Regions from separate parts of the Pseudomonas sp. LBUM1646 genome, predicted to be linked through region 4. Evidence: predicted binding sites of a transcription regulator. Region 4 holds the regulator's gene; each other region holds the start of a gene.
What was found. The regulator sigma-54, encoded in region 4, starts transcription at its own class of promoters, with help from an activator protein. The targets are predictions, from matches to a motif close to ANTGGCATNNANNTTGCTNT.
Positions count from the first base shown of each region.

Region 1: flgB (flagellar basal body rod protein FlgB) is a predicted target of sigma-54. The motif match lies at 3,835-3,854, and genes of this name have one in related genera.
Region 2: ACA071_RS09445 (CmpA/NrtA family ABC transporter substrate-binding protein) is a predicted target of sigma-54. The motif match lies at 4,054-4,073, and genes of this name have one in related genera.
Region 3: glnA (glutamate--ammonia ligase) is a predicted target of sigma-54. The motif match lies at 1,368-1,387, and genes of this name have one in related genera.

Region 1 is NZ_CP166810.1:5,168,596-5,173,845, forward strand. It holds gene ACA071_RS23510 (ribonucleoside-diphosphate reductase subunit alpha) at 1-569, shown strand, start outside; gene flgE (flagellar hook protein FlgE) at 828-2,162, opposite strand; gene flgD (flagellar hook assembly protein FlgD) at 2,194-2,922, opposite strand; gene flgC (flagellar basal body rod protein FlgC) at 2,938-3,381, opposite strand; gene flgB (flagellar basal body rod protein FlgB) at 3,385-3,792, opposite strand; gene cheR (protein-glutamate O-methyltransferase CheR) at 4,131-4,958, opposite strand; gene ACA071_RS23540 (chemotaxis protein CheV) at 5,005-5,250, opposite strand, start outside.
Region 2 is NZ_CP166810.1:2,098,808-2,104,057, forward strand. It holds gene ACA071_RS09430 (bifunctional protein-serine/threonine kinase/phosphatase) at 1-573, opposite strand, end outside; gene ACA071_RS09435 (nitrate/nitrite transporter) at 581-1,792, opposite strand; gene ACA071_RS09440 (ANTAR domain-containing response regulator) at 2,133-2,708, opposite strand; gene ACA071_RS09445 (CmpA/NrtA family ABC transporter substrate-binding protein) at 2,724-3,935, opposite strand; gene ACA071_RS09450 (quinone-dependent dihydroorotate dehydrogenase) at 4,166-5,185, shown strand.
Region 3 is NZ_CP166810.1:403,438-408,687, forward strand. It holds gene glnA (glutamate--ammonia ligase) at 1-1,270, opposite strand, end outside; gene thiI (tRNA uracil 4-sulfurtransferase ThiI) at 1,602-3,056, shown strand; gene typA (translational GTPase TypA) at 3,196-5,016, shown strand; gene ACA071_RS01835 (YkgJ family cysteine cluster protein) at 5,249-5,250, opposite strand, start outside.
Region 4 is NZ_CP166810.1:1,061,416-1,066,665, reverse strand. It holds gene lptA (lipopolysaccharide transport periplasmic protein LptA) at 1-332, shown strand, start outside; gene lptB (LPS export ABC transporter ATP-binding protein) at 332-1,057, shown strand; gene ACA071_RS04570 (RNA polymerase factor sigma-54) at 1,242-2,735, shown strand; gene hpf (ribosome hibernation-promoting factor, HPF/YfiA family) at 2,809-3,117, shown strand; gene ptsN (PTS IIA-like nitrogen regulatory protein PtsN) at 3,130-3,594, shown strand; gene rapZ (RNase adapter RapZ) at 3,597-4,454, shown strand; gene ACA071_RS04550 (HPr family phosphocarrier protein) at 4,470-4,745, shown strand; gene ACA071_RS04545 (ZIP family metal transporter) at 4,908-5,250, opposite strand, start outside.

The DNA of each region.
Region 1 (5,250 bases), 2.9 Mb from region 4:
TCGCCAACATCACTGGTGTATCGCAGTCGATCGAACCGACCTACCAGAACCTCTACGTGAAATCGAACCTGTCGGGCGAATTCACCGTGATCAACCCGTACCTGGTTCGCGACCTGAAGGCTCGCGGTCTGTGGGACTCGGTCATGATCAACGACTTGAAGTACTACGACGGTTCCGTGCAGCAGATCGAGCGCATCCCGCAAGAACTCAAAGAGCTCTACGCGACCGCGTTCGAAGTGGACACCAAGTGGATCGTTGACGCGGCCAGCCGTCGTCAGAAGTGGATCGACCAGGCTCAATCGCTGAACCTGTACATCGCCGGCGCTTCGGGCAAGAAGCTGGACGTGACTTACCGCATGGCTTGGTACCGTGGCCTGAAAACCACTTACTACCTCCGTGCCCTGGCCGCGACCAGCACCGAGAAGTCGACCATCAACACCGGCAAGCTGAACGCTGTTTCCAGCGGCGGCAACCATGGCGAAGATTCGGTCCTGGCCGCTCCGGCAGGTCCAGCTCCAGTGCCGAAGGCTTGCGCCATCGACGAGCCGGATTGCGAAGCTTGCCAATAAGCTGAGCCGGTAGGCGCTGCAAGGCGCTTACCTGAAACCCCCGATGAGCCTCTGGCTGGTCGGGGGTTTTCTTTTGCCCCCTCTTCAAGATCAAAAGATCGCAGCCTCGTTTCACTCGACAGCTCCTACACGGGATCGCATTTCAACGTAGGAGCTGTCGAGTGAAACGAGGCTGCGATCTTTTGATCCATAACTGACAACCACAAAAAAGCCCCTCATGTGAGGGGCTCTTGGTAAACCGCTACAACCCAACCGGCATCAGGTCATCTGAATGATGGTCTGCATGATGGTGCTCTGGGTGGAGATGGTCTTGGCGTTCGCCTGGTAGTTGCTTTGCGCCTTGATCAGGTTGACCAGCTCGTTGGTCAGGTTGACGTTGGACTCTTCAAGGGAGTTGGACTGGATGGAACCCAGGGTGCCGGTTTCCGGAGCGTCGTAGCCCGGGATACCCGAGGCGAAGGTCTCTTTCCAGCTGGTGCCGCCAACCGCCTGCAAGCCTTGTTCGTTAGTGAAGCTGGCCAGCGCAACCTGGCCGATGGCCTTGTTCTGATTGTTGCTGAAGTTGGCGAACAAGGTGCCGGTGCCGTCGATGGTCAGGTTGGTGATCTGGCCGGTAGCGTAACCATCCTGGGTCGGAATCGTACGCGAGGTGTCAGCGTTGTACTGAGTGGTCTTGGCCATGGAAATGGTTATGCCACCCGGGTTGGCCCCAGCGCCGTTGGCCTTCCAGGTGCCATTGGTCACGGTGCCTGGCACCCAGCCAGTCATTTTCAGGTCACTGCTGATGGTCGGGGTCGTAGCCGGCGGGATCGGGGGCGTGCTCACCTGCAGCAAATTACCATTGGTGTCGAATGTCAGCGTCGAGGCTACCGGAGGGGTGACGGTTGGATCACTGCCAGTCGCGTCCGGGTTACGACCGTCCACCAGGGTGTAGACCTTCCAGGTATTGGCACCGGTTTTCACCACGTACTGATCCATGGGGTGCATGTTGCCCTGGCTGTCATAGATCGGGGTGGTGAACTGTTTGGTGTAAGACGCCGTCTTGGTCGGGTCGAATGGAACACCCGTGGCCACCGTGTTATCAACCGGCAAGGATGTCGAGTTCAAGTTGATCGACGAAGTCACCAACGTAGTCGTCTTCGGCGCCAGGTTCGAGGTGTCGAGTTTCAGGTCAGTCAGCACGCCATTGATGATCTTGCCATTGGCATCCACGCCGTAGCCTTGCAGGCGGGACGTCTGGTCGCTGTTGGTGATGAAACCGTCCTTGTCGACCTTGAACGTACCGTTACGGGTGTACGACAACGAACCGCTATTGCTCAGGGTGAAGAAACCCGAACCGTTGATGCCCATGTCCAACACGTTGCCGGTGTTGTTGACGTCACCCTGGGTGAACTGCTGGGAAACGTTGGACAGGCGCACGCCGCTGCCGACGACCTTGCTGCCGCTGCCGAGCTTGGTCGCCGAGTAGACGTCTTCAAACTCTGCACGGGAGGATTTGAAACCGGTGGTCGCGACGTTGGCGATGTTGTTACCGGTCACGTCCAGTTGTTTGTTGGCTGCATAGAGACCGCTAAGGCCGATATTGAAAGACATATTCCACTCCTTTGTGCCGGGTTAGTCGGCTCTATATACCAATGGTTTGAACTTTGGACAGGGCGACCGGGCCCAGGCCCGCGAGGTTGAGCATCAGCTCGCCACCCGTCTGGCTGAGGGTCACGCTGTTGACCGTGGCCGGCAGGTACACCGCCAGATCCGTCGCCTTGCCGTCGATCGGCGTACTGGCCTTGATGGTGTAAGCGCCGACCGGAACGGCGGTGCCGCTCGAATCCTTGCCATCCCATGTGAAGCTGGAACTGCCGACGGCCCGGGAGCCCAAGTCGATGGTTCTGACAGTCTTGCCGTCTTTGTCGGCAATGGTCACGGTGCCGCTGGCGATCGACGAAGTCAGGTTCACCGAGCCGTTAACCGGCTTGGTCGGATCATCGATCTGGATATTGTTGGTCTGCACGATCACGGAACGGCCAACCAGGGACGAAGCCTGCAATGCCTGGGAAGAGTTGTAGTTGCCGGCGATCGAGCTGACCGTGTCGTTCAGCGTGGTAATGCCTTCCAGGCTGCTGAACTGCGCCAACTGCGCCACGAACGCACTGTTGTCCTGCGGATCCAGCGGGTTCTGGTTTTTGAGCTGGGTCACCAGCAATTGCAGGAACGCATCTTTGCCCAGCGTCTGGCTGCCGGTCGCGCTATTGGTCGCGGAGGCAATGCCGTCACCCGTGGAGCTGCTCGTCTTGACGGAAGAGTTCGCCAGGATGTCGTTGATGCTGAGGCCGCTGGTGGAATCGGTAACACTCATCTGAGTCGCCCCTTATCACTGACCGAGGGTCAGGACCTTCTGCATCATGGTTTTGGCGGTGTTCATCATTTCGGCGTTGGTCTGGAACGAACGGCTCGCGGAAATCATGTCGGCCATTTCTTCGACGACGTTGACGTTCGGGTAGTAGACGTAGCCCTTGGCGTCGGCGGCCGGATGGTTCGGCTCGTAGCGCGCTTCAAGGTTGCTCTGGTCTTCGACCACGCCCAGCACTTGCACACCTTGACCGGCGGCGTCCTGGCTCTGGAACAGCGAATCGCTGCCGCCGCTCTGGCCACCCTGGAACATGGTGGCGAACACCGGGTGACGGGCGCGATAGGTCTGGTCGATGCTCGACGAGACGGTTTCGGCGTTGGCGATGTTCGAGGCGACGGTGTTCAGGCGAGTGGTCTGGGCACTCATGCCGCTACCGGCGATGTTGAAAACACTGGCGAGGGACATGACTTACTCTCCACGCAGGGCTGAAACCAGCCCTTTGAATTTGCTGTTGAGCAGGGTGAAGCTGGCCTGGAAGCCGACGGCGTTTTCCGCGTAGTTCGACTGTTCCAGTTGCGCGTCCACGGTGTTCTGGTCGATCGACGGTTGCATCGGCGTGCGATACAACAGCGACTCGTCGCCATTGCCCAGGCCTTCAGCTTCGATATGACGGCTGTTGGTCATGTTCAAGGCGAAAGAACCGCTCTTGGTTTTCTCGTTCTGCGCGGCAAGCACTTTGGAGAAGTCCAGATCCCGAGCCTTGTAGTTCGGGGTGTCGGCGTTGGCGATGTTGTTGGCCAGGACTTCGGCACGCTGGGCGCGGAAGCCCAGGGCTTGTTCGTGGATACCGAGCGCTTTATCGAAGCTGATGCTCATGTCGGGAAACCTTCGGGTGACCTGATTTTTCGTAACTGGAACATAGCAAGCGGCGTGCCAATTCAAAAAACCCCGTAAACCGGGGCTTTGCGGGCATCGGCAAGGCGGCAATGCCAGAAAAGCGGCAACCGATTTCCGCCGTCTGCCGCTTTTCTGCCGCTTTCCTGAATCGCGCGCCGCCCCGTAGGAGCTGCCGCAGGCTGCGATCTTTTGATCCTGGTTTTTAAAATCAAGATCAAAAGATCGCAGCCTGCGGCAGCTCCTACGTGATGCAAAAGCGGCAGGCATAAAAAAACGGGAGCCCCTGAGGACTCCCGTTTTTTGCTACCGCCAGCGAATCATTTCGCCTGGTAAATGATCCCCGGGCTGCACTGGACCATCTGGTAATGATCCGGCAAACCGTTCAGCGCCTCGGAAGCGCCAAGGAACAGATAACCGCCCGGCTTCAACGTGCTGTGAATGCGCAACAGGATGTCCTTCTTCACCTCGGCGGAGAAGTAGATCAGCACGTTGCGACAGAACACGATGTCGAACTTGCCCAGGGCCGCGTAACTGTCCAGCAGGTTGAACGAGCGAAATTCCACCCGGCTTTTGATCGGCGCCTTGATCGCCCAGCGGCCCGGCCCTTTCGGGTCGAAGAAACGCTGCAGGCGTTCGGGTGACAAGCCGCGACCGATCGCCAGGCTGTCGTACTCGCCGGTCTTGCAGTTGGTCAGCATGGTGCCGGACAGGTCGGTGGCAACAATCTGCACACCCATCTTCAACTGGCCCATGTTGGTCCGCTCGAACTCGTCGATCGACATCGACAACGAATACGGTTCCTGGCCCGACGAGCAAGCTGCCGACCAGATGCGCAGGCGTTGACCGGGAGCAGCCTTGATCGCTTCGGGCAGCACCTTGTTCTTCAAGACTTCAAACGGATAGGTGTCACGAAACCACAGGGTTTCGTTGGTCGTCATGGCATCCACCACCATTTCGCGCAAACCACTGCGCGGCTGGGTCTGGATGCGCTGGACCAGTTCACCCAGGGACTTGATGCCTTGCTGTTCCATCAGTTTGTTGAGACGGCTCGAAACCAGGTACTGCTTGTTTTCACCGAGCAAAATGCCACAGGCTTTTTCCAGGAAGACCCGGAACTGTTCGAAATCCAAATTACCCGTAGACAAAGATACCGCCTCTTAAATCGTGTTGACCGCCAGGGGCAAAAGGCCCCTAGCTGATGTCTGCTGCTTTGATCCGGTCGACTACCCGGGATGCCAGGTCATCAGGACGGAATTTGGCAAGGAAGTCATCGGCACCGACTTTCTTGACCATCGCCTGATTGAACACACCCGACAACGAAGTATGCAGGATGATATGAAGCTTTTGCATGCGAGGGTCGTTGCGGATCTCGGCCGTCAGGGTGTACCCGTCCATCTCCGGCATCTCGATGTCGGAAATCATCATCAGGAACTCTTC
Region 2 (5,250 bases), 1.0 Mb from region 4:
AATTGCCGTGTCGCCCAGCACCGCCCAGATACCATCGCTGAGCAGCACGAAACTCTCATCGACGCGTAATTCGCCATCGAGAAAATCCAGCACCAGATGCTGATCGAGCCCGAGTGCGCGCTTGAGCACATGCTGCATGCCTTGCTGATCCCAGACGTGATCCTCGCTGACCCGCTGCAACTGATCAGCGTGCCAGCGATACACCCGGCAATCGCCGACATGAGCCAGGGTAAAACGCCTACCGCGCATGACCAAAGCACTGACAGTGGTCAGCAGCGGTTGCCCACCGCCATTGGCTTGCAACCAGCGATTCTGCGCTGACAGCAGGCGGTCGAGTGCCTGGGCGACGCCCCAGGTTTCCGGGGTGGCGTAGTAGTCCAGCGCCAGCGCCTGCAAGGTCGAACGGGCGGCGAGACCGCCGTCGGCGCACTGACTGACGCCGTCGGCGATGGCGAACAGGTAACCTTTGCTCGCCGCCAGCGCCGGGGCCGGGGTGACCAGGCGCAGGGCGTCCTGGTTCTCCGCGCGGGGGCCGATGGCGCTGGCTTCGGCGAAACTCAGTTGCAGGCTCATGAGTGCCTCAGACCCGGGCCGCCGTCACGGCTGCCGAACCCCAAGTGGTCCTCCAGCGACGTTTCACACCGTACAGACCGAACCAGGCGAGCACACCCAGGCTGGCGAACAACCACAGCGCCAGTTGATAGCTGCCGGTGCTTTGCTTGATCGCGCCCATGCCTGCCGCGAGGGCGAAGCCGCCGATGCCGCCGGCCATGCCGATCAACCCGGTCATTACGCCGATCTCCCGACGAAAACGCTGCGGCACCAGTTGGAAAACCGCCCCGTTACCCGCACCCAAACCGAGCATGGTGCAGACGAAAAGGGCCAGTGCCGCGTAGGAACTTGGCAAGTTGAAACCGACTGCGGCGATGCAGATCGCCGCCACCGTGTACATGCCCAGCAAGGTCCGAATGCCGCCAAAACGGTCCGCCAGGGCGCCGCCCAACGGACGCATCAGGCTGCCGCCGAACACGCAGGCGGCGGTGTAGTAACCGGCGGTCACCGGGCTCAGGCCATATTGGTCGTTGAAATAACCGGGCAGGGCGCTGGCCAGGCCGATGAAGCCGCCGAAGGTCACGCTGTAGAAAAACATGAACCACCAACTGTCACGGTCGCCGAGGGCCTTGAGGTAGTCGGCCATGGACTTGGCTTTCGGCCGTTCCGGGGCATTCCTGGCCAGCCAGGCGAAGACGATCAGGGTCAGGATCAGCGGGATCAGGGCGAAGCCGAACACATTGCTCCAGCCGAATGCCGCCGCTAGGACCGGGGCGATCAGCGCCGCGAGAACGGTGCCCGAGTTACCGGCGCCGGCAATGCCCATGGCCTTGCCTTGATGCTGCGGCGGATACCATTGCGATGCGAGCGGCAGGGCGACGGCGAAGGATGCGCCGGCCATGCCGAGGAACAGGCCGAGCACCAGCGCCTGTTCGTAGCTGTGGATCCCGAGTTTCCAGGCACCGAACAGTGCGCAGATCACGATCACCTGGCCAATGATCCCGGCGGTTTTCGGTGACAAGCGATCCGCCAGCAGGCCCATCACAAAGCGCAGTACAGCGCCGGCCAGAATCGGCGTGGCCACCACCATCCCGCGTTGTTGGGTGGTCAGGTGCAGGTCAGCGGCGATTTGCACCGCCAGTGGGCCGAGCAGGTACCAGACCATGAAACTCAGGTCGAAATAGAGGAAGGCCGCGAACAATGTCGGGGTATGGCCGGATTTCCAGAAGCTTGAATTCATCGCGCACCTCAGCTGTTAAGCGTCTCGAGAAGGAGTCATTAGCTTGCAGGTGGGGCGCCGCCACGGCCGCACCACCGACCCCGGTCTCTGGGGCCAAAACGAAAAAACGCCGCCACCGGATCCGCCATGGGCGAATGAGGTGAGCGACGTCTTTGTCGTAGGTGGGGCAACCGCCGTTGGTTACCTGTATCGATTACATAGCGAGATCTGTGCCAGGTTCGGCATGATCGTTCCCACGCTCTGGGTGGGAATGCCGCCATGGACGCTCCGCGTCCGCTTTGGATGCTGGGACGTGGAGCGTCCCGAGATGCATTCCCACGCGGAGCGTGGGAACGATCGGTTAACCCAACAGTTCACTCATGGCAATAATCTGCTCCGCCACCTGAATCAGCTTCTGCTGCCGGCTCATGGCCTGGCGGCGCATCAGGGTGTAGGCCTCTTCTTCATTGCAATCCTTCATCTTCATCAACAACCCTTTCGCCAGCTCGATGCGCTTGCGCTCGGCCAGTTGCTGGTCCCGTGCATGAAGTTGGGCGCGCAGGGCCTGGTCGCTTTCGAAGCGCGCCATGGCCACGTCGAGAATCGGCTGCAAGCGTTGTGCGTGAATGCCTTCGACGATGTAGGCACTGACCCCTGACTTGATCGCCTGGCGCATCACGCCGGGGTCGTGTTCGTCGGTGAACATCACGATCGGCCGGGGCTGATCACGAGTGACCAATACAACTTGCTCCATCACATCGCGGCTCGGTGACTCGGTATCGATCAGAATCACGTCCGGACGCACCGTTTCGACGCGTACGGGCAGGTCGATGGTCAAACCGGACTCGTCGATCACCTCGAACCCCGCCTCGGTCAGGGCGGCTTTCAGTCGTCCGACTTTCTTTGCCGTGTCGTTGATCAGCAGGATACGCAACATATTCGCAGGCTCCTGTCAGCGACTGGCCAGAATGGGCGAGCTGTCGCTCATGGCGTGGAGTTTGAAGCTTCGGGCATAGGCGGCCGGATCTGAACCGTCCCAGACCTTGCCGTCGATCAATTGACTGCTGCGCATGTCCTGACCCCAGGCGGCAACGCCCAGCGCCGTCGCGGCCTCACGGTACACGTCCAGTTGTTGGACTTGGCGGGCCACACCGAGGTAATCCGGGTCTTCGCGCAGCAAGCCCCAGCGGCGGAACTGGGTCATGAACCACATGCCATCGGACAGATACGGCAGATTGACCTCGCCGCCGCCATGGAAGCGCAGGGCGTGCGGGTCTTGCCAGCGATGGCCCAGGCCGTCGGCGTAATCCCCCTGCAGACGCGGTTCGATGCAGTCCAGCGGTGCATCGAGATACTCGGGCGCGCTCAGTAACTGCGCGGTACTGCGGCGATTCTCGGGGCTTTCTTCAATGAAGCGACTGGCTTCGAGAATCGCCATCACCAGCGCTCGTGCGGTGTTGGGGTATTGCTCGACAAAGGCGCGGGTGCAGCCGAGGACTTTTTCCGGGTGATCGGGCCAGATGGTCTGGGTCGTTGAAATGGTAAACCCAAGATCCTGTTTAACCGCGCTGGCGCACCATGGCTCGCCGACGCAAAAACCGTCGATACGCCCGGCTTGCAGGTGCGCGACCATTTGCGGCGGCGGCACCACCACGCTGTCGACGTCCTGCAACGGATGAATGCCCTGACTCGCCAGCCAGTAATACAGCCACATGGCGTGAGTACCGGTCGGGAAGGTCTGGGCGAAGGTCAGTTTTGGGCGAGTTTGGTGCACGTGCCGGTGCAGTGCTTCAGGACCGGTCACCCCCAGCGCCTGCAAGCCGTGGGACAGGTTGATGCTCTGGCCGTTCTGGTTCAGGCCCATGAGCACTGCCATATCCGTGGGCGCGATACCGCCGATGCCCAGGTGCACGGCGTAGATCAGGCCGTAGAGGCTGTGGGCGGCGTCGAGTTCGCCGCTGACCAGTTTGTCCCGCAGGTTGGCCCAGGACGACTGGCGCTTGAGGTTCAGGGTCAGGCCGTAAGGTTGGGCGAAGCCCTGGGTCGCGGCGACCACCACCGAGGCGCAGTCGCTCAGGGCCATGAAGCCGACATTGATTGCGGACTTTTCCGGGGCATCGCTGCCGTTGACCCAAGCGAGCGGGCCGACTGTGCTTTCATTCATTGCTAAACACCTTGCAAAAAAAAGCGTCGTCCCAGGTCCCCGCGTGAGCAGAACCGGGTGACGACGCCATTGTCCGTCGACTCATCCCGTCGTTGGCATGAGTGCTGATGCCTTTACCGGTGCAAGGCATATGCCATCGAGCGTTGATTTGCGTGTGCGCCTCGCTTGCGACCCCGATGCCCGGCTATAATCGCCGCCTCATTTCGCCGCCATTCGAGTCAAACCCGCCCATGTACACCCTGGCCCGTCAGCTGTTGTTCAAACTTTCCCCGGAAACCTCCCACGATCTGTCCCTGGACTTGATCGGCGCGGGCGGGCGTTTGGGCCTCAACGGCTTGCTGTGCAAGGCCCCGGCGAAAATGCCGGTGAAGGTCATGGGCCTGGAATTCCCGAACCCGGTGGGTCTGGCGGCCGGTCTGGACAAGAACGGCGCGGCCATCGACGGTTTTGCCCAGTTGGGTTTTGGTTTCGTCGAAATCGGCACCATTACCCCGCGTTCGCAGCCAGGCAACCCGAAACCACGGATTTTCCGCCTGCCGGAAGCCGAGGCGATCATCAACCGTATGGGTTTCAACAACCTCGGTGTCGATCACTTGCTGGCCCGGGTCGCGGCCGCCAAGTACAAGGGCGTGCTGGGCATCAACATCGGTAAAAACTTCGATACGCCGGTTGAGCGTGCAGTCGACGACTACCTGATCTGCCTGGACAAGGTCTACGCCCACGCCAGCTACGTGACGGTCAACGTCAGCTCGCCGAACACCCCGGGCCTGCGCAGCCTGCAATTCGGTGATTCGCTCAAGCAATTGCTCGCCGACCTGGCCCAGCGCCGGGCCGAACTGGCGTTGCGCCACGGCAAACATGTACCGCTGGCAATCAAGATCGCCCCGGACATGACCGATGAAGAAACCGTGCAGGTTGCACAAGCGCTGATCGACACCGGGATGGACGCGGTGATCGCCACCAACACCACGCTGAGCCGGGTCGGCGTCGAGGGTATGGAGCATGGCGACGAGGCGGGCGGTCTGTCCGGCGCGCCGGTTCGCGACAAGAGCACCAATACCGTTAAGGTGCTGGCGGCAGAGTTGGCCGGCCGTTTGCCGATCATCGCCGTAGGCGGCATCACCGAAGGCAAGCACGCAGCTGAGAAAATCGCTGCGGGTGCGAGTCTGGTGCAGTTGTATTCGGGCTTCATCTATAAAGGCCCGGCACTCATCCGTGAATCCGTCGACGCCATAGCCGCCTTGCGCTGATGTAGCAGCTGCCGAGCCCGCGAGGCTGCGTTCGGCGGCGGAGCCGTCGTGAAACCTGAAAGGAT
Region 3 (5,250 bases), 660 kb from region 4:
CTTTGTCCAGCTCTTCCAGGGCTTCTTTCAGGCTGCCGCAAACTTGTGGGATCTCTTTCGCCTCTTCAGGCGGCAGGTCGTACAGGTTTTTGTCAGCAGCATCGCCAGGGTGGATCTTGTTCTGGATGCCGTCCAGGCCAGCCATTACCAGGGCCGCGAAGGCCAGGTACGGGTTGGCTGCCGGATCCGGGAAGCGAGCTTCGATACGGCGAGCGCGAGGGCTGGACACGTAAGGAATACGGATCGAAGCGGAACGGTTGCGAGCCGAGTAGGCCAGCATCACTGGAGCTTCGAAACCTGGGACCAGACGCTTGTAGGAGTTGGTCGACGGGTTGGTGAAGCCGTTCAGTGCCTTACCGTGCTTGATGATGCCGCCGATGAAGTACAGGGCGGTATCGGACAGGCCGGCATAGCCTTCGCCAGCGAAGGTGTTCTTGCCATCTTTGGCGATGGACAGGTGAACGTGCATACCCGAACCGTTATCGCCATACAGTGGCTTAGGCATGAAGGTTGCGGTGCGGCCATAAGCGACGGCTACGTTGTGCACGCAGTACTTCAGGGTCTGAACTTCGTCAGCCTTGGCGACCAGGGTGTTGAACTTCACACCGATTTCGTTCTGGCCGGCAGTTGCCACTTCGTGGTGGTGAACTTCGATGACCAGGCCCATTTCTTCCATGGCGTTGCACATGGAGGTACGGATTTCGTGGTCGTGGTCAAACGGTGGAACCGGGAAGTAACCGCCTTTGATACCTGGACGGTGGCCATGGTTGCCGCCTTCGATGTCCTGGTCGGACATCCACGAGCCTTGTTCGGAGAAGATTTTGAACATCGAGCCGGAAATGTCGGACTTGAACTTCACCTGGTCGAAGATGAAGAACTCAGGCTCCGGGCCAACGAAAACGGTATCGCCGATACCAGTCGACTTCAGGTATTCCTCGGCGCGCTTGGCGATCGCACGTGGGTCGCGATCGTAGCCTTGCATGGTCGAAGGCTCGATGACATCGCAAACGATGATCAGCGTTGGGTCTTCGGTGAACGGGTCGAGAACGGCAGTGCTGTCGTCCGGCAGCAGGATCATGTCGGAAGCTTCGATGCCTTTCCAGCCAGCAATGGAGGAACCGTCGAACATTTTGCCTTCTTCGAAGAAAGCTTCATCCAGCGCATCGCGAGCCGGCATGGTCACGTGGTGCTGAGTGCCTTTGGTGTCCGTGAAGCGCAGATCAATCCACTTGACGTCATGATCTTTGATGAGTTGAACCGACTTCGACATAGTGTCCTCCGGGTGGCTTCGGGCTTAAGTAGTGGATGCCCTTAGAATGTGGGTGATGCCGGCGCGAATACTCTGCCAAGGCAACCTGCCTCACAAGGGAGCAAATTGCATGCCAGTGCCCCACCATGGGTTTTTTGCCCCAATTTCACGCTTATAGAGGTGCAATGCACCGCAAAGCTGAAATAAGCGCCCTGTAATGTAGCGTCTATTTCTGTAAATGACCTGTTTTGGTGCGCGCGAAACCTTCTGCATATTAACTGGTTAAACCTTGAGCAATTTCCGCTATAATCCGCGCCCCCCTTTTTCGGCTGGCCCAGCGCGCGCTGTTTTCATGAAACTAATCGTAAAAGTCTTCCCCGAGATCACCATCAAGAGCCGCCCGGTACGGATGCGTTTCATCCGCCAATTGGCCAAGAACATCCGTGCCGTGCTCCGCGATCTGGACCCGGCTGTGGTGGTGAACGGTGTGTGGGACAACCTCGAGCTGGAAACCCGCGTCACTGAGCCCCGGGCCCTGAAGGAGATGACCGAGCGCCTGAGCTGCATGCCGGGCATCGCGCATTTCCTGCAGGTCGACGAATACCCGCTGGGCGACTTCGACGACATCGTTGCCAAGTGCAAGCAGCACTACGGTGATGCACTGGCCGGGAAGATCTTTTCGGTGCGTTGCAAGCGCGGCGGCCATCACACCTTCTCGTCCATGGACGTGGAGAAATACGTCGGCAGCCAGCTGCGTCGTCAGTGCGGCGCCGCCGGGATTTCCCTGAAAGAGCCGGAAATCGAAGTTCGCATCGAAATTCGCGACCAACGGTTGTATGTGATCCACAGCCAGCACAACAGCATCGGCGGTTATCCGCTGGGAGCGCTGGAACAGACGCTTGTGCTGATGTCCGGCGGCTTTGACTCGACAGTCGCCGCCTACCAGATCATGCGCCGTGGCCTGATGAGCCATTTCTGCTTCTTTAATCTGGGCGGCAGAGCCCATGAACTGGGCGTCATGGAAGTCGCGCACTTCATCTGGAAGAAGTACGGCAGCTCCCAACGCGTGTTATTTGTCAGTGTGCCGTTCGAGGAAGTACTGGGAGAAATTCTCGGGAAAGTCGATAACAGTCATATGGGCGTAGTTTTGAAGCGTATGATGTTGCGCGCTGCATCGAAGATTGCCGATCGGCTCGATATCGATGCGCTGGTCACCGGTGAGGCGATCTCCCAGGTGTCGAGCCAGACGTTGCCGAACCTGTCCTTGATCGACTGCGTGACCGAGAAGCTGGTCTTGCGCCCGCTGATCGCCAGTCACAAGCAGGACATCATCGACCTGGCCAACGAAATCGGCACTGCCGACTTCGCCAAGCACATGCCGGAATACTGCGGGGTCATCTCGGTGAACCCCAAGACCCACGCCAAGCGCAACCGCGTGGAGTACGAAGAACAACAGTTCGACATGGCAGTCCTTGAGCGTGCGCTCGAGAACGCCAAGCTGGTGCCGATCGATCGCGTGATCGACGAATTGGGCCAGGACTTGCAGATCGAAGAAGTCAGCGAAGCACTGGCGGGCCAGATCATCATCGACATCCGTCACCCGGATGCCGCTGAAGACGAGCCGCTGGAGCTGGCTGGCATTGAGGTACAGACGATGCCGTTTTATGCATTGAACGCTCGTTTCAAGGAACTGGACCCTACTCGCCAGTACCTGCTGTATTGCGACAAAGGCGTGATGAGTCGCCTGCATGCCCACCATTTGCTCAGTGAGGGGCATGCCAATGTGCGCGTTTATCGACCGAGCTAAGTGCCCGGGGCTGTTTGCCTGTGGCCTGCGTCACCGGCCCCCCGACGCCGCCGTCAAGCTGTAACGGCTTTGCCGGACTCTACTGTTAATCGCTGCCAAGACTTGTCAGCACACCGAATCCTCTGATCGAGATACACAAGTGATCGAAAATCTACGCAACATCGCCATCATTGCTCACGTTGACCATGGTAAAACCACCCTGGTAGACAAACTCTTGCGTCAATCCGGCACCCTGGAGCGCAACGAGCTCAACGACGAGCGCGTGATGGACTCCAACGACCAGGAGAAAGAGCGCGGTATTACCATTCTGGCGAAAAACACCGCCATCAACTGGAACGGCTACCACATCAACATCGTGGACACCCCGGGCCACGCCGACTTCGGCGGCGAAGTTGAACGCGTAATGTCGATGGTTGACTCCGTTCTGCTGCTGGTTGACGCTCAAGACGGCCCTATGCCGCAAACCCGTTTCGTGACCAAGAAGGCTTTCGAAGCCGGCCTGCGTCCAATCGTGGTGATCAACAAGGTTGACCGTCCAGGCGCACGTCCGGACTGGGTTCTGGACCAGATCTTCGACCTGTTCGACAACCTCGGTGCTACCGAAGAACAGCTGGACTTCAAAGTTGTGTACGCCTCGGCCCTGAACGGCATTGCCGGTCTGGAACACACCGACATGGCTGAAGACATGACCCCGCTGTACCAGTCGATCGTCGACAACGTACCAGCACCGAAAGTTGACCGTGACGGTCCGTTCCAGATGCAAATCTCGGCACTGGACTACAACAGCTTCCTGGGCATCATCGGCGTTGGCCGTATCGCTCGTGGTCGCGTCAAGCCGAACACCCAGGTTGTTGCGATCGATGCCGACGGCAAGCGCCGCAACGGCCGTATCCTGAAGCTGATGGGTCACCACGGCCTGCACCGTGTAGACGTTGAAGAAGCAGCTGCCGGCGACATCGTCTGCATCAGCGGCTTCGAGTCGCTGTTCATCTCCGACACTCTGTGTGATCCACAGAACGTTGAAGCGATGAAGCCGCTGACCGTTGACGAACCAACCGTTTCGATGACCTTCCAGGTTAACGACTCGCCGTTCTGCGGCCGTGAAGGCAAGTTCGTTACCAGCCGTAACATCAAAGAGCGTCTGGACAAAGAACTGCTCTACAACGTTGCCCTGCGCGTTGAAGAAGGCGACACCGCCGACAAGTTCAAAGTCTCCGGCCGTGGTGAGCTGCACCTCTCGGTACTGATCGAAACCATGCGTCGCGAAGGCTTCGAAATGGGTGTTGGTCGTCCGGAAGTGATCATCCGTATGGTTGACGGCGTGAAGCACGAACCGTACGAAAACGTGACCATCGACCTGCCAGAAGAATCGCAAGGTTCGATCATGGAACAGATCGGTATCCGTAAAGGCGACCTGACCAACATGGTTCCGGATGGCAAGGGCCGTGTGCGCCTTGAGTACAACATCCCGGCTCGTGGCTTGATCGGTTTCCGTAACGAGTTCCTGACCCTGACCTCCGGTGCAGGCATCCTGACCTCGATCTTCGACCGTTACGACGTAATGAAGTCCGGCGACATGTCCGGCCGTCAGAACGGCGTGCTGGTTTCGGTGGCTACCGGTAAGGCTCTGACTTACTCGCTGGAAACCCTGCAAGCTCGCGGCAAACTGTTCCTGGGTCACGGTGAAGACGTGTACGAAGGTCAAATCGTCGGCATCAACAGCCGCGACAACGACCTGGGCGTCAACCCAACCAAAGGCAAGAAGCTCGACAACATGCGTGCCTCGGGTAAAGACGAAACCATCGCTTTGGTTCCGCCTATCCGTTTCACCCTGGAACAAGCTCTGGAATTCGTTCAAGAAGACGAATTGTGCGAAGTCACTCCTAAGTCCATCCGTCTTCGTAAGAAGATCCTGGGCGAAAGCGAGCGTACCCGCGCTGCCAAGAAAAGCGGCAACTGAGTTTCGACTTAGTTAAGGCTTAAAAAAACGCCCCCGACCGCAAGGTCGGGGGCGTTTTTGTTTGTCTGGCTGTAGCAGCTGCCGAGCTTGCGAGGCTGCGTTCGGCTGCGCAGCAGTCGTAAAACCAAACGCTGCGGTGCACCATTTCAACCGTATTTACCGGACTGCGACTGCTGCGCAGCCGTACGCTGCCTCGCTGGGGCTCGACAGCTGCTACGGGATTAAGGCGTTTTT
Region 4 (5,250 bases):
GCACCCCGACCGGCGACATCGACGTAGTGACCTCGGTGGGCAACCTCGCCTACTTCGAGCAGCTGCAGACCGCTGGCGACACCAAGCCTGTTCAGGGCTGGGGCGTGACCATCCAGTACCACGCCGCGCAAAACCGCGTCGTGCTGATCGATAAGGCCAAGGTTGTCGACAAGGACAACAACACCACCCAGGGCGAGAAAATCGTCTACGACACGGTCAAGAAACTGGCGAGCGCCGGCCGTGCCACGGGCAGCAAGGTCACCGAGGCGCGTCCGCGCATCGACATGGTGATCCAGCCGAAGCCGAAAAACGACGCGAAAAAGGCTCAGTAATGGCAACTCTGAAAGCTCAGCATCTGGCCAAGAGCTATAAGAGCCGCCAGGTCGTGCGTGACGTCAGCCTGTCGATCGACAGCGGCCAGATTGTTGGCCTGCTGGGCCCGAACGGCGCCGGCAAGACCACCTGCTTCTACATGATCGTCGGCCTGGTACAGGCCGATCAGGGCCGCGTCCTGATCGACGACCTGGATGTCAGCCACCAGCCAATGCACGGCCGTGCAAAGGCTGGTATCGGCTATCTTCCGCAAGAAGCATCGATCTTCCGCAAACTGTCGGTGGCCGACAACATCATGGCTATCCTCGAGACCCGCAAGGAACTCGACAAGGCGGATCGTCGCAAGGAGCTGGAAAGCCTGCTGCAGGAATTCCACATCAGCCACATCCGTGACAACCTCGGCATGAGCCTGTCCGGTGGTGAACGCCGCCGCGTGGAAATCGCCCGGGCACTGGCCACCAACCCGAAATTCATCCTGCTCGACGAACCGTTCGCCGGTGTAGACCCGATTTCGGTAGGCGATATCAAACAGATCATCCATCACCTCAAGGCCAAGGGCATTGGCGTGCTGATCACTGACCACAACGTCCGTGAAACCCTGGATATCTGCGAAACCGCCTACATCGTCAACGATGGCCAGCTGATCGCCGAAGGCGACTCCGCCACCATCCTGGCCAACGAACTGGTCAAGGAAGTGTATCTGGGCCATGAGTTCCGCCTTTAAGCATCAAGGTGTCTGGCTGGTTGTCCGAGCGCTCGAATCGATAAAAAATCAATACTTTTTTATTGTTACAGCGCTCTAGGCAAACGCTGCGGTTTCGGGCATATAATTTGCTTAAGTTTGGCGCTCCGGCGCCCTGTAGTGGATGGCGCATGCGCGCCGGCGAATAAGGTGTTAAGCCCCTGCCATGAAACCATCGCTAGTCTTGAGAATGGGCCAGCAGCTGACGATGACACCTCAGCTGCAACAGGCCATCCGCCTGCTCCAATTGTCGACCCTGGACCTGCAACAGGAAATCCAGGAGGCCCTGGAGTCCAATCCGATGCTCGAACGCCAGGAAGAAGGCGACGACTTCGATAATGCCGACCCCTTGGCCGACAAAGCCGAACAGCAACCCAACGCCGACGTTTCAGAACCCTCCTACCAGGAAACCGCCCCGACGGTGGACAACCTCGAGGAAGGTGACTGGAACGAGCGCATTCCCAACGAGCTGCCCGTCGACACCGCCTGGGAAGACGTCTACCAGACCAGCGCCAGCAGCCTGCCAAGCAACGATGACGACGAATGGGATTTCACCACTCGCACATCGGTCGGCGAAAGCCTGCAAAGCCACCTGCTCTGGCAACTGAACCTGGCGCCGATGTCCGACACCGATCGCCTGATCGCCGTGACCCTGATCGATTGCATCAACAATCAGGGCTACCTGGACGAAACCCTCGAGGAAATCCTCGAAGCCTTCGATCCGGAACTGGACATCGAACTGGACGAAATCGAAGCCGTCCTGCACCGCATCCAGCAATTCGAACCGGCCGGCATCGGCGCTCGAAACCTGGGCGAATGCCTGTTGCTGCAATTGCGCCAACTGTCCGCCAAAACCCCTTGGCTGGCCGAGGCCAAGCGCCTGGTCACCGATTACATCGACCTGCTCGGCAGCCGCGACTACAGCCAGCTGATGCGCCGCATGAAGCTCAAGGAAGATGAACTGCGCCAGGTGATCGAGCTGGTCCAGAGCCTGAACCCTCGTCCAGGTTCGCAGATCGAGTCCAGCGAAGCCGAGTACGTCGTTCCCGATGTGATCGTGCGCAAGGACAACGAGCGCTGGCTGGTGGAGTTGAACCAGGAGTCGGTGCCACGCCTGCGGGTCAACGCCCAGTACGCCGGTTTCGTGCGCCGCGCCGACACCAGCGCCGACAACACCTTCATGCGCAATCAGTTGCAGGAAGCCCGCTGGTTCATCAAGAGCCTGCAGAGCCGCAACGAAACCCTGATGAAAGTGGCCACCCAGATCGTCGAGCACCAGCGCGGCTTCCTGGAATATGGCGACGAAGCCATGAAACCGCTGGTCCTGCATGACATCGCCGAAGCGGTTGGCATGCACGAATCGACGATTTCACGGGTAACCACCCAAAAGTTCATGCATACCCCACGGGGCATTTATGAGCTGAAATACTTTTTCTCCAGCCACGTCAGCACCTCTGAAGGCGGCGAATGCTCGTCCACGGCGATCCGCGCGATCATCAAAAAACTGGTTGCCGCGGAAAATCAGAAAAAGCCGTTGAGTGACAGCAAGATCGCTGGTTTACTGGAGGCACAAGGCATTCAGGTGGCTCGCCGCACCGTCGCCAAGTACCGCGAGTCCCTGGGGATCGCGCCTTCGAGCGAACGCAAGCGGTTGATGTAAGCCACAGCACAGCGTTCCAGTGGCAGGTACCTTTACCTGCCGCTTTATGCACTGGCAACGAAGGAGAAGCTGTATGCAAGTCAACATCAGTGGACACCAACTGGAAGTGACCGAACCCCTGCGCGCCTACATCGGCGAAAAACTCGAACGATTAGAGCGGCATTTCGACAAGATCACTAACGTGCAGGTCACGATGACGGTCGAAAAGCTGAAGCAGAAAATCGAAGCCACCCTGCATATTCCCGGCAATGAAGTGGTCGCCAACGCGGAGCACACCGATATGTACGCGGCGATCGACGCATTGACCGACAAGCTGGATAAACAACTCAAAAAGCATAAGGAAAAGACCCAGAGCCTCCTCCAGGGCGCGACCGGTCGTTAACACTCCCAACCCATGATCCGACTTGAAAACATCCTGACCCCCGGCCGTTCCCTCGTGAACGTGCCGGGCGGCAGTAAAAAGAAAGCCCTCGAGCAAATTGCCAACCTGATCGCCCGGGAAGTGCCGGATCTGGAGATGCAAGATGTCTTCGAGGCTCTGATTGCCCGTGAAAAACTCGGTTCCACCGGTTTTGGCAACGGCATCGCTATCCCTCATTGTCGCCTCAAGGGCTGCAACTCGCCCATCAGCGCCCTGATGCACCTTGATGCACCGATCGATTTTGACGCCATCGACGGCGCCCCGGTTGACCTGCTGTTCGTCTTGCTGGTCCCGGAAGCTGCCACCGATGCGCACCTGGAGTTGCTGCGCCAGATCGCCAGCATGCTTGATCGCAAGGAAGTACGCGAGAAACTGCGTAGTGCCCCGAGCAACGAAGCCTTGTATCAGGTTGTCCTGAGCGAGCAAAACGGTCAGTAATCATGCGCTTGATCATCGTCAGTGGCCGCTCCGGCTCAGGTAAAAGTACGGCGCTCAATGTCCTTGAGGACAACGGCTACTACTGCATCGACAACCTGCCCGCCGGCTTGCTGCCGGAACTGGCCGAACGCGCCCTGATCCATACCGAGCTGGCACAGCCACTGGTCGCGGTGTCTATCGACGCCCGCAACCTGCCCAGCCACTTGTCGCGCTTTCCCGAATTGCTTGAAGAAGTCCGCAGTCGGCATATCCAGTGCGATGTGCTGTATCTGGATGCCGATGAGGAAACCCTGCTCAAGCGTTTCTCGGAAACCCGTCGCCGCCACCCGCTGAGCAACGCCAACCGTTCACTGGCCGAGGCGATCGACGACGAGACCCAACTGCTGGGGCCGATTGCGGACCTGGCCGACCTCAAAATCAACACCACCAACCTGAACCTGTACCAGCTGCGTGACACCCTCAAGCTGCGCCTGTTGAACCAGCCGGAGCCCGGCACTGCGTTCCTGGTGGAGTCTTTCGGGTTCAAGCGTGGCATGCCAGTGGATGCCGATGTGGTGTTCGACGTGCGCTGCCTGCCCAATCCTTACTGGAAACCGGAGCTGCGAGCACAGTCCGGGCTCGATCAACCAGTAGCCGATTATCTGGCGGCACAGCCGGATGTCGAAGAGATGTTCCAGGACATTTACAATTACCTGTTCAAGTGGCTACCGCGCTTTGCCGCCAGCAACCGCGCCTACGTCACCATTGCTATCGGCTGTACCGGCGGTCATCACCGCTCCGTCTACCTGACCGAACGTCTGGGCCAGGCCCTGCAACAATCCCTGAAGAACGTCCAGGTTCGCCACCGCGACCTCAGCTAAAGGATTCACAACGCGATGCCTGCTCTGGAAATTGAAATCATCAACAAACTGGGCCTGCATGCCCGTGCTTCTGCGAAATTCGTCGGTGTTGCCGGTGAGTTCAAGGACTGCATGATCAGAGTAGGACGCACGCCGGAATCCACGGTCGACGGGAAAAGCATCATGGCCATGATGATGTTGGCGGCTGGCAAGGGCACCAGGATCCACCTGAGCACCGAAGGCGAACAGGCTGAAGAGGCGCTCCAGGCATTGGTAGCGTTGATCAACGACTACTTCGGCGAAGGCGAGTAACACCGCAGCCTTGTGTAGCAGCTGGCGAAGCCTGCGTTCGGCTGCGAAGCAGTCGTAAAATCAGACACTGCGGTCCTTCAGGCAAGCCGCGTATACCGGATTTACGACTGCTGCGCAGCCGAACGCAGGCTTCGCCAGCTGCTACAAAAGCGCATTCCCCTGCTAGGCCAGCGCCGTATCCATCACCATCATCAAACAAAACCCCATCAACAATCCCAGGCTGGCCAGCTTGTCGTGACCATTACGCCGCGACTCGGGGATGACTTCATGGGTCACCACCAGCAGCATCGCCCCGGCCGCCAGCGCCAGCCCTAACGGCAATAGCAATTCCGCCAGGCTTACCAGCCACGCACACAACAGCGCGAAGACCGGCTCCACCAACCCTGATGCAGCACCGATCAGGAAGGCCTTGACCCGCGACATCCCCGCGCCGGCCAATACCAACGCAATCACCAGTCCTTCCGGCACATCCTGCAAGGCGATGCCCATGGCCAGGCTGTCGGCA